DNA from 4 places in the Providencia sp. 6390 genome. Region 4 is predicted to be linked to each of the others. Evidence: predicted binding sites of a transcription regulator. Region 4 holds the regulator's gene; each other region holds the start of a gene.
What was found. Region 4 encodes PurR, which represses purine synthesis genes. Its sites were predicted from a motif close to CANGCAAACGTTTGCNTG; they were not measured.
Positions count from the first base shown of each region.

Region 1 (2,212 bases), on a different contig from region 4:
GTACCAAATATCTTATCGCCAGCATCACCTAGCCCAGGAACAATATACCCATTTTCATTTAAATGATTATCAATAGACGCGGTATACAATTCAACATCTGGGTGAGCAGCTTCTAGCGCAGCAATACCTTCAGGCGCTGCAACCAACACTAATACTTTAATAGATTTACAACCTGCGTTTTTCAACAGATCAATAGTTGCAATCATCGAGCCACCAGTTGCCAACATTGGGTCAACCACAAGTGCCATACGTTCATCAATGTTTGAAACTAATTTTTGGAAGTAAGAAACAGGTTTAAAGGTCTCTTCATCACGGTAAACACCCACCACGCTAATACGCGCACTTGGAATGCTTTCCAGAACACCATTCATCATGCCAATACCTGCGCGTAGAATAGGAACGACGGTGATTTTTTTCCCTTTAATTTGCTCTATTTCTACAGGACCACACCAACCTTCTATAGTCACTTTCTCAGTTTCTAGGTCAGCAGTTGCTTCATAAGTCAGTAGGCTACCAACCTCTGAGGCCAGTTCACGAAAGCGCTTAGTGCTTATATCATGATCTCGCATCAGGCCGAGTTTATGTTTAACGAGAGGGTGTTTTACCTCAACGATCTTCATGGGATTCTCCTACTATTTTAGACGCCAGCGCACAAAAAAATCGCGGGATTATACCTCTTTTTACCCGAGATGCCACTAGGTTCGGTTTGATTGATGTCAAAACAATCAGAAATAGCGCTTTTTTATGTTAGACCTAATTCCTGAATAAAGCTATCGCAAACGTTTGCTTAGCCTGTTAGAATATTCTCTATTGAAGTTTATTTTTCTAAAACACAATTGCCTTGGGGGCCGTAGTGACTGATAAAACCTCTCTCAGCTATAAAGATGCCGGTGTTGACATTGATGCAGGTAACGCATTGGTTGAACGTATTAAAGGTGTGGTCAAAGAGACTCGCCGACCAGAAGTTATGGGAGGACTGGGGGGGTTTGGTGCATTATGTTCCCTACCACAAAAATACCGTGAACCTGTTTTAGTTTCAGGGACAGACGGTGTGGGTACCAAACTACGCCTTGCAATGGATTTAAAACGTCACGACTCTATCGGTATTGACTTAGTTGCTATGTGCGTCAATGACCTAATTGTACAAGGTGCTGAGCCACTGTTTTTCTTAGATTATTACGCAACAGGTAAATTGGATGTTGATACCGCTGCCAGTGTGATCACGGGTATCGCAGAAGGTTGTAAACAATCAGGTTGTGCACTGGTTGGCGGTGAAACGGCTGAGATGCCAGGTATGTATCATGGTGAAGACTATGATGTTGCTGGTTTCTGCGTTGGTGTCGTTGAACGCTCAGAAATCATTGATGGCAGCAAAGTCAGTGCTGGCGATGCGCTGATCGCGTTAGCCTCAAGCGGCCCTCATTCAAATGGCTACTCATTGGTACGTAAAATCCTTGAAGTCAGCAAAACCAACCCAGAGGCAACTCAGCTTGAAGGAAAATCATTAGCTGACCACCTATTAGCACCAACACGTATTTATGTTAAAAACGTGCTAGAACTGATTGAAAAATGTGATATTCATGCAATCGCCCATATTACTGGAGGCGGCTTCTGGGAAAATATCCCTCGCGTACTTCCTGAAAACACCCAAGCACAAATTGATGAAAACAGCTGGCAATGGCCGGCAGTATTTGATTGGCTGCAAACGGCAGGCAGTGTCAGCCGTCATGAAATGTACCGTACCTTTAACTGTGGTGTTGGTATTATCATCGCCCTTCCACAAAGCGAGGTTGAAGCTGCATTAACTTTACTGAACGGATTAGGTGAAAAAGCATGGCAAATCGGTGCTATTGCAACACAACCTAATGGTGAAGAGCAGGTTGTTATCCGCTAATGAAGAAAATTGTTGTCCTTATATCAGGCAGTGGTAGTAATTTACAGTCACTGATTGATGCAACAGCTAATGGCCTTCAAGCACAAATTGTTGCCGTAATCAGCAACCAACCCGATGCATACGGGTTGGTGCGTGCACAACAGGCAGGGATCCCTGCCTTATCATTAAGTGCAAAAGAGTTTGCTAGTCGCGAACAATATGATGCTGCTCTCATGGCAATGATCGATAACTACCACCCTGATTTAGTGGTACTCGCTGGGTTTATGCGTATTTTAACTGCCGATCTGGTCAAACACTACTCAGGCAAAATGCTTAATA
Region 1 is NZ_JBYVYL010000001.1:599,780-601,991, reverse strand. It holds gene upp (uracil phosphoribosyltransferase) at 1-620, opposite strand, end outside; gene purM (phosphoribosylformylglycinamidine cyclo-ligase) at 854-1,894, shown strand; gene purN (phosphoribosylglycinamide formyltransferase) at 1,894-2,212, shown strand, end outside.
Region 1: a site for PurR is predicted at 773-790, ahead of purM (phosphoribosylformylglycinamidine cyclo-ligase). Genes of this name have one in related genera too.

Region 2 (2,212 bases), on a different contig from region 4:
GCCGTGAAAATTGCCATGCCACCGTTATTAGGGCAGTACATGAATGTGGTAAAAAACTCATCATTAACCATGGCAATTGGCGTTGCTGAGCTTTCTTATGTTTCACGTCAAGTTGATAGTCAAACTTTAAAAACCTTTACTGCTTTTGGTATCGCAACCGTATTGTATATTGCCATCATTGCGGTGATGGAAGCTTGGGGGCAGTGGCGTGCACAACGTAATTTAACGGTGGGAGCGTAAAATGGATTTTTCTGTTATAGAACAAAATTGGCAGTATCTGTTGTTCGGTACTTTCCCTGATGGGCCAATTGAAGGTGCGTTGCTAACGTTGATTATCAGCCTGATAGCCGGTGTTGCATCGATTATACTTGGCACGCTTGGTGGTGTTGCTTTGGCAATGTTGCGCGGCTTTTGGATGAACTTATTTGCTGCATTTTTAGGTTTTTTCCGTGCAATACCCGTCATTATGTTGATTTTTTGGACCTATTTCTTATTGCCTATCGTCTTTGGCACCGATATTCCAGGTATTACATCAGTGGTCTGTGCGTTAGCTTTGATTACGTCCGCTTACCTCGCTCATGCGGTAAAAGCAGGTATCTTAGCAATTGGTCAAGGGCAGTGGCAGGCAGGTTTATCGTTAGGGTTCAGTCGCTGGCAGGTGTTGTGGCAGATTGTTTTGCCTCAAGCACTGCGCATGATGGTGCCATCATTTATTAATCAATGGGTGGCGTTGATTAAAGATACTTCTTTGGCTTATGTGGTGGGTGTGGCTGAATTATCATTCTTAGCCAACCAAGTGAATAACCGTGAAATGGTTTATCCAATGGAAGTATTTTTATTCGTTGGATTTATCTATTTCGTGATGTGTTTGACGCTAGAAATCGTGGCTAACTTTGTTGCGAAACGATTAAGTCGTCAAAATCAATCCAAAGCATCATCCGTAAAACGCTCCTTGTTGTTTTGGCGGCGACAAAAACTATTAGCATTATCTTAATAAGATATTTATGGCGGCGTTGAGTGGTCGCCATAAAAATTTCTTTTTTTTCCATATCTTCCGATTCATCTCGTTGTATCAGTCAGTTAGCGCATTTTCTTTGGCTGTATTTACGCAAACGTTTTCTTTTTTGCATTTTAACGGTAACACTCTTGTTTTGTTTGTTGTAGGATAGGGCGAAAAAAACTTTTTTTGGGCGCTATATCTCATGAGTAATCAATCTTCTGGCTCTGTGCAGCAGCAGGGTCTGTTTCAGCGTGTTTTTAAATTACAAGAACACGGCACAACGGCAAGAACAGAAGTCGTTGCAGGCTTCACTACATTCCTCACTATGGTTTACATTGTCTTTGTTAACCCGCAAATTCTCTCAGTCGCAGGTATGGATATTAAAGCAGTATTCGTGACCACATGCTTAATTGCGGCGATTGGCAGTATTTTAATGGGGCTACTGGCAAACCTACCTATCGCTGTTGCACCGGCAATGGGGCTGAATGCCTTCTTTGCGTTTGTGGTGGTTGGTGCAATGGGCTACTCATGGCAAGTTGCGATGGGGGCGGTGTTCTGGGGTGCGGTTGGCTTGTTTATTTTAACCTTATTCCGTATTCGTTATTGGATCATTGCCAATATCCCATTAAGTCTGCGTGTGGGTATTACTAGTGGTATCGGCCTATTTATTGCCATGATGGGGTTGAAAAACTCAGGTATCATCGTTGCAAATCCAGATACCTTGGTCTCTATCGGTAACTTCACTCAACATAATGTCTGGTTGGGCGCACTTGGCTTCTTTATCATTGCTATCCTCGCTGCGCGTAATATTCATGCAGCGGTTTTAGTATCGATTGTGGTCACCACATTGATCGGTCTTGCATTAGGGGATGTACAGTTTAACGGTATCTTCTCTTTGCCTCCGAGTATTACAACGGTGGTTGGGCAGGTTGATATTATGGGTTCGCTGGATCTGGCGCTGTCTGGGGTGATTTTTGCCTTTATGTTAGTTAACCTGTTTGACTCCTCAGGCACCATGATTGGTGTGACAGATAAAGCCGGTATTACTGATGCGCGCGGTACTTTTCCACGCATGAAACAAGCTTTGTATGTGGATAGTTTAAGTTCAGTTGCAGGCTCTGCAATGGGTACTTCATCAGTGACAGCCTATATTGAAAGCTCTTCAGGGGTTTCTGTTGGTGGGCGTACAGGTTTAACCGCACTTGTCGTCGG
Region 2 is NZ_JBYVYL010000010.1:80,996-83,207, forward strand. It holds gene AC3Z9T_RS18370 (amino acid ABC transporter permease) at 1-240, shown strand, start outside; gene AC3Z9T_RS18375 (amino acid ABC transporter permease) at 242-994, shown strand; gene AC3Z9T_RS18380 (NCS2 family permease) at 1,203-2,212, shown strand, end outside.
Region 2: a site for PurR is predicted at 1,106-1,123, ahead of AC3Z9T_RS18380 (NCS2 family permease). Genes of this name have one in related genera too.

Region 3 (2,212 bases), on a different contig from region 4:
TGGTGCCAGTTGCATCAAATACCGCTGTCATTACCAACGCCAATAGGCTTGGTAAAACCATCGGTTGTAAGGCCCCCATGATATCCATATTGAAGATCAGTGATAAGCCATCTTCGCCCAGCGAAGGAAGCTTAAAGAAACCTTGATATTTCACTGCGGGATCAAAAATTAACCCAATAATTGAAATTGCAACAATCACTAACAACACGCCACCCGGTACACGGCGTTTCTCTAAGCCAAAAATCACAGCCAAACCAGCGAGAGCCATCAAGACAGGGAAAGAAGTGAACTCGCCAAGTGCCACAGGCAGGCCTGCATTCGGATTTTTAACCACTAAACCGACGCCATTTGCAGCGATTAGCAATAAAAACAAGCCAATACCAATACCTGTACCATGCGCAATACCCATTGGCATATTGCGTAGGATCCAACTACGGATACCTGTAACAGAAATAATAGTAAACAAACAGCCCATTAAGAATACAGCGCCTAAGGCTACTGGAATACTAATTTGCTGGCCTAATACCAAACTGAATGCAGTAAATGCGGTCAATGAAATTGCACAGCCAATCGCCATCGGTAAGTTAGCCCATAACCCCATGAGTAATGAACCAAAACCAGCCACTAAGCAAGTCGCAATAAACACAGCGGTAGGAGGGAACCCTGCTTGCCCTAGCATCCCAGGCACAACGATGACGGAATAGACCATTGCCAAAAAGGTGGTTAACCCAGCAATGATTTCACGGCGAACGGAGGAGCCGCGCGCTGAAATTTTAAAATATTTATCCAACTTACAATTGGTTGAAGCCTGTTGGCCAGACATGGAGATACCCCTGCTAAACATGACTAAAAGCGACCATCCCCACTGACGAAAACGATTACCTATTTAAAATAGAACGATCCATTAAGACATTATCTTAGTGAAATATTCGTTACGCAATCGTTTGGCTTTATTGATAAGGAACGGCGGATTGTGAAGCGTGCAATTATCAATCGAAATAGGCGTAATGATCAAGTGTTTTCGAGTTAAGTCGAGTGATGGTACAGGTTGCAGGCAACTTAAGTAAAATTTTTAACCTTTATTTCTAAGATAAGCACTGAATATCATCATATACTCAAAATGATTCAAGGTGCTGCTAAGCGGCAAGTGAGTGAGTCACTAGGCACAAATGGTGAATGAATGTAATCACCATAGTTTAACGCAAGGCGCTGCAATTTAAAGTTGACGAATATATTTAAAAAAGTCATACATAGCAGCTAATTAATCGACTAAATAAGAGTAACATTTAATTTCAGCATCAATTTAATACTTCGTTTAAGTGTAGTTAATAAATACTTTGTTATAATGGAAGAGTCATTATATTAAAAACCATAAACATTAAATTCCAATTATTATAAATTCAATTTTATATACTCTAAATAATTCGAATTGCAGGTAGGCGACAAGCGAAGATAGTCGGGGAGCATAGATAAACACTGTGACTCGGCTAGCTGAGTGCAGTCACTTATACCTCAACGAAAAGCGCTGCAATTTGAAGTATGCCGAGTATAAATGGCATTTATTATTAAGTATCTTGCATTGTCACTCTATAATCTATTCATGAAAAATCAAATTGAAATTAAACTTTCATTTCATAATATTAAAATTTTTATTGTTGAGCTTTAATTTAATTTCACTAGGTTATAATTCAATTTAAGTAGAAACTATTAATCGCGAATAAATATTCACCGTAGAAATAATGCAAAAATTATTATTACCTAAAAAAATATCACTCGTTTTATTTGTTGGTTTTCTCATTATTTACCTTTTGCCGGGTATTTATGGGCATACTCCGTGGAAACAAGATGAAAACTACAGTTTCGGTATTATTCAAACCATGTTTGAAACTGGTAACTGGTTAGTGCCAACTAATGCGGGTGAACCCTTTATGGAGAAGCCTCCACTCTATTATTGGGTTGCCACTATCACTTCTCATCTATTGTCTGGCTTTATGCCTCTTTATGATGCAGCACGTAGTGCTAGCCTGTTGTTTATGATCATTAATTTTTGCTTCTTTGTTTTACTTGCTCGCCGTGCCTTTAATACTTGTGATATCAGTGATAAACGCATTTGGATTGCCTTTGCATTGTATGTCTGTGCCCCTGGTATCTTAAGGCACAGCCACGATATGTTTACTGATGTGGCCTTGATTACTGGGACAACTATTGGCTT
Region 3 is NZ_JBYVYL010000009.1:45,170-47,381, forward strand. It holds gene AC3Z9T_RS17315 (NCS2 family permease) at 1-823, opposite strand, end outside; gene AC3Z9T_RS17320 (ArnT family glycosyltransferase) at 1,740-2,212, shown strand, end outside.
Region 3: a site for PurR is predicted at 934-951, ahead of AC3Z9T_RS17315 (NCS2 family permease). Genes of this name have one in related genera too.

Region 4 (2,212 bases):
TCGCTCAGTTATCAAAAAAATGGCACAGACACGTCATCAGTGCCAACAGGCGGCAAATGGCTGGAGAGGGCAATTTAGCATAGCTGTGGATTGTATTGTTAAACCTCAGCGGACGCAGCAATTGATCTTAGATTTTTATCGTCATTTCCCTGATATTGAATTATATATTCACCCTGAAGTCTTTAATGGCGTGTGGGATGCTTTGGCGGATGGTCGTGTTGACGTGGCAATTGGTGCAACGCGGGCTTCCCCTATTGGCGAACGTTACAGTTTTCGAGATATGGGGTTTATGTCATGGTGGTGTGTCGCCGCGCCGAATCACCCATTAGCACAATTTGAAGGGAAGCTAGCGGATGACCAGATGCGTGATTATCCAAGCTTATGTCTTGAAGACACCTCAAGGAGCCTCCCCAAAAGAGATACATGGGCGTTAGATAACCAGCGTCGCCTTGTCGTGCCTTATTGGGAAGATGGCATGGCCTGCCTTGTTAATGAACTGTGTGTTGGAATGGTTCCTGAACATCGAGCAGCTCCTTATTGTGCAGAAGGTAAATTGATTCCACTACAACTGTCGCAACCTTTTCCGCCAAGCCCTTGTTGCTTAACGTGGGTTGAAAAGAATACATCACCAGCGTTGAGTTGGTTGCTTGAATACCTTGGCGACAGTGAAACTCTCAACGCTGAGTGGTTAGCGCCATAATAATTAGCGGCGATAATCGATATATGGCCCATCAGCTACAGAACGGCGCTCGACTAAACGTGGGTGTACTTCAATGGTTTGTGCATCTTCACGTTTATTGACGATACGGTCGAGTAGCATAGTAAAAGCCATTTGGCCTAGGCGTTCTTTTGGTTGGTGGATAGTCGTGAGAGCAGGGGTAAAATAGCGTGCATTACGTACGTTATCATAGCCAATGATCGAAATATCTTGTGGAACGCGCAGCCCCATCTCATCAGCAGCACAAATAGCACCCATAGCCATAATATCACCGCCACAAAAAACAGCAGTTGGTTTTTGCTTATTACTCAAGATCTGCATCATGGCTTTATAGCCTGATTCTGGCTCGAAATCCCCTTGAACAATCCACTCATCACGTAAAGTGACTTTGGCTTCTTCCATGGCTTTTTGGAAGCCAGTGAGACGACCAATACCGGTGTTTCGTTCAAGTGAACCGGGGATCACACCGATATCTCGGTGGCCTCGGTCAATCAAATACCGACCTGCAAGGTAGCCACCATGAAATGAATTATCAATAATACTATCAGTAAAGTCACCGCGTGATGTTCCCCAATCCATGACCACCATTGGAATATTGCGGTAATCCTCTAACATATTAATGAGTTTTTCTGGGTACTCAGAGCACATTACTAGAAGGCCATCAACACGTTTTTGAGCAAGCATTTGCAGGTAGGCTTGTTGTTTGCCTAAGTTATTATGTGAGTTACAAAGAATAAGGGTGTAACCTTTTTCATAACAACTGTTTTCCACGGACTCAATAACTTCTGCGAAATAAGGGGCTTCGCTCGATGTGGCAAGTAACCCAATCGATTTGGTATGGTTAACTTTCAAACTACGAGCAACAGCACTTGGCGAATAGTTGAGTTCTTTTATCGCGGCCCAAACAGCAGCCTTAGTATCATCGGCTACGAAGCGCGTTTTATTAATTACATGGGATACGGTTGTGGTGGAGACACTAGCGCGCTTCGCCACATCTTTAATCGTTGCCATGGGGGAAAAAAACTCCTGACCAATAATCGGTCTTGTTATGAATACTTATTAAAAATTACCAGCATATTGAGGCATAGTCGTTTAACTGGCAATAATTTAGCGATTTGTTATGGATTTTGTCTGATCTAGCGCAAAAACAAAAGAAATAATTGATGTTATAACCTGTGATATAGACACTGGTTTTTATAAATCGTCATGTCATACTTATTTAACCTTATACAATATAGGGTCAAATGGCGGGTTAACTGTTCGTTATGATGAGAGGAACTCATGGATACAGATTTTAAATTCGGATTATTGGCAGCAATAGGTTCTTTGGCAGTGATCATCGCATTTGCGGTACATATTTTTTAGTTTTGCCTTTTAGTCATCAAAGGTAAGATCACAAAGGGCGAGCATCGCTCGCCCTTGATGTTGATAAAATCAATTAAGCGAGATTTTCTTCAACAAATTTCCAGTTCACGAGTGACCAAAAGTTTTCTA
Region 4 is NZ_JBYVYL010000004.1:322,834-325,045, forward strand. It holds gene punR (DNA-binding transcriptional activator PunR) at 1-700, shown strand, start outside; gene purR (HTH-type transcriptional repressor PurR) at 704-1,729, opposite strand; gene cydH (cytochrome bd-I oxidase subunit CydH) at 2,000-2,083, shown strand; gene sodB (superoxide dismutase [Fe]) at 2,157-2,212, opposite strand, start outside.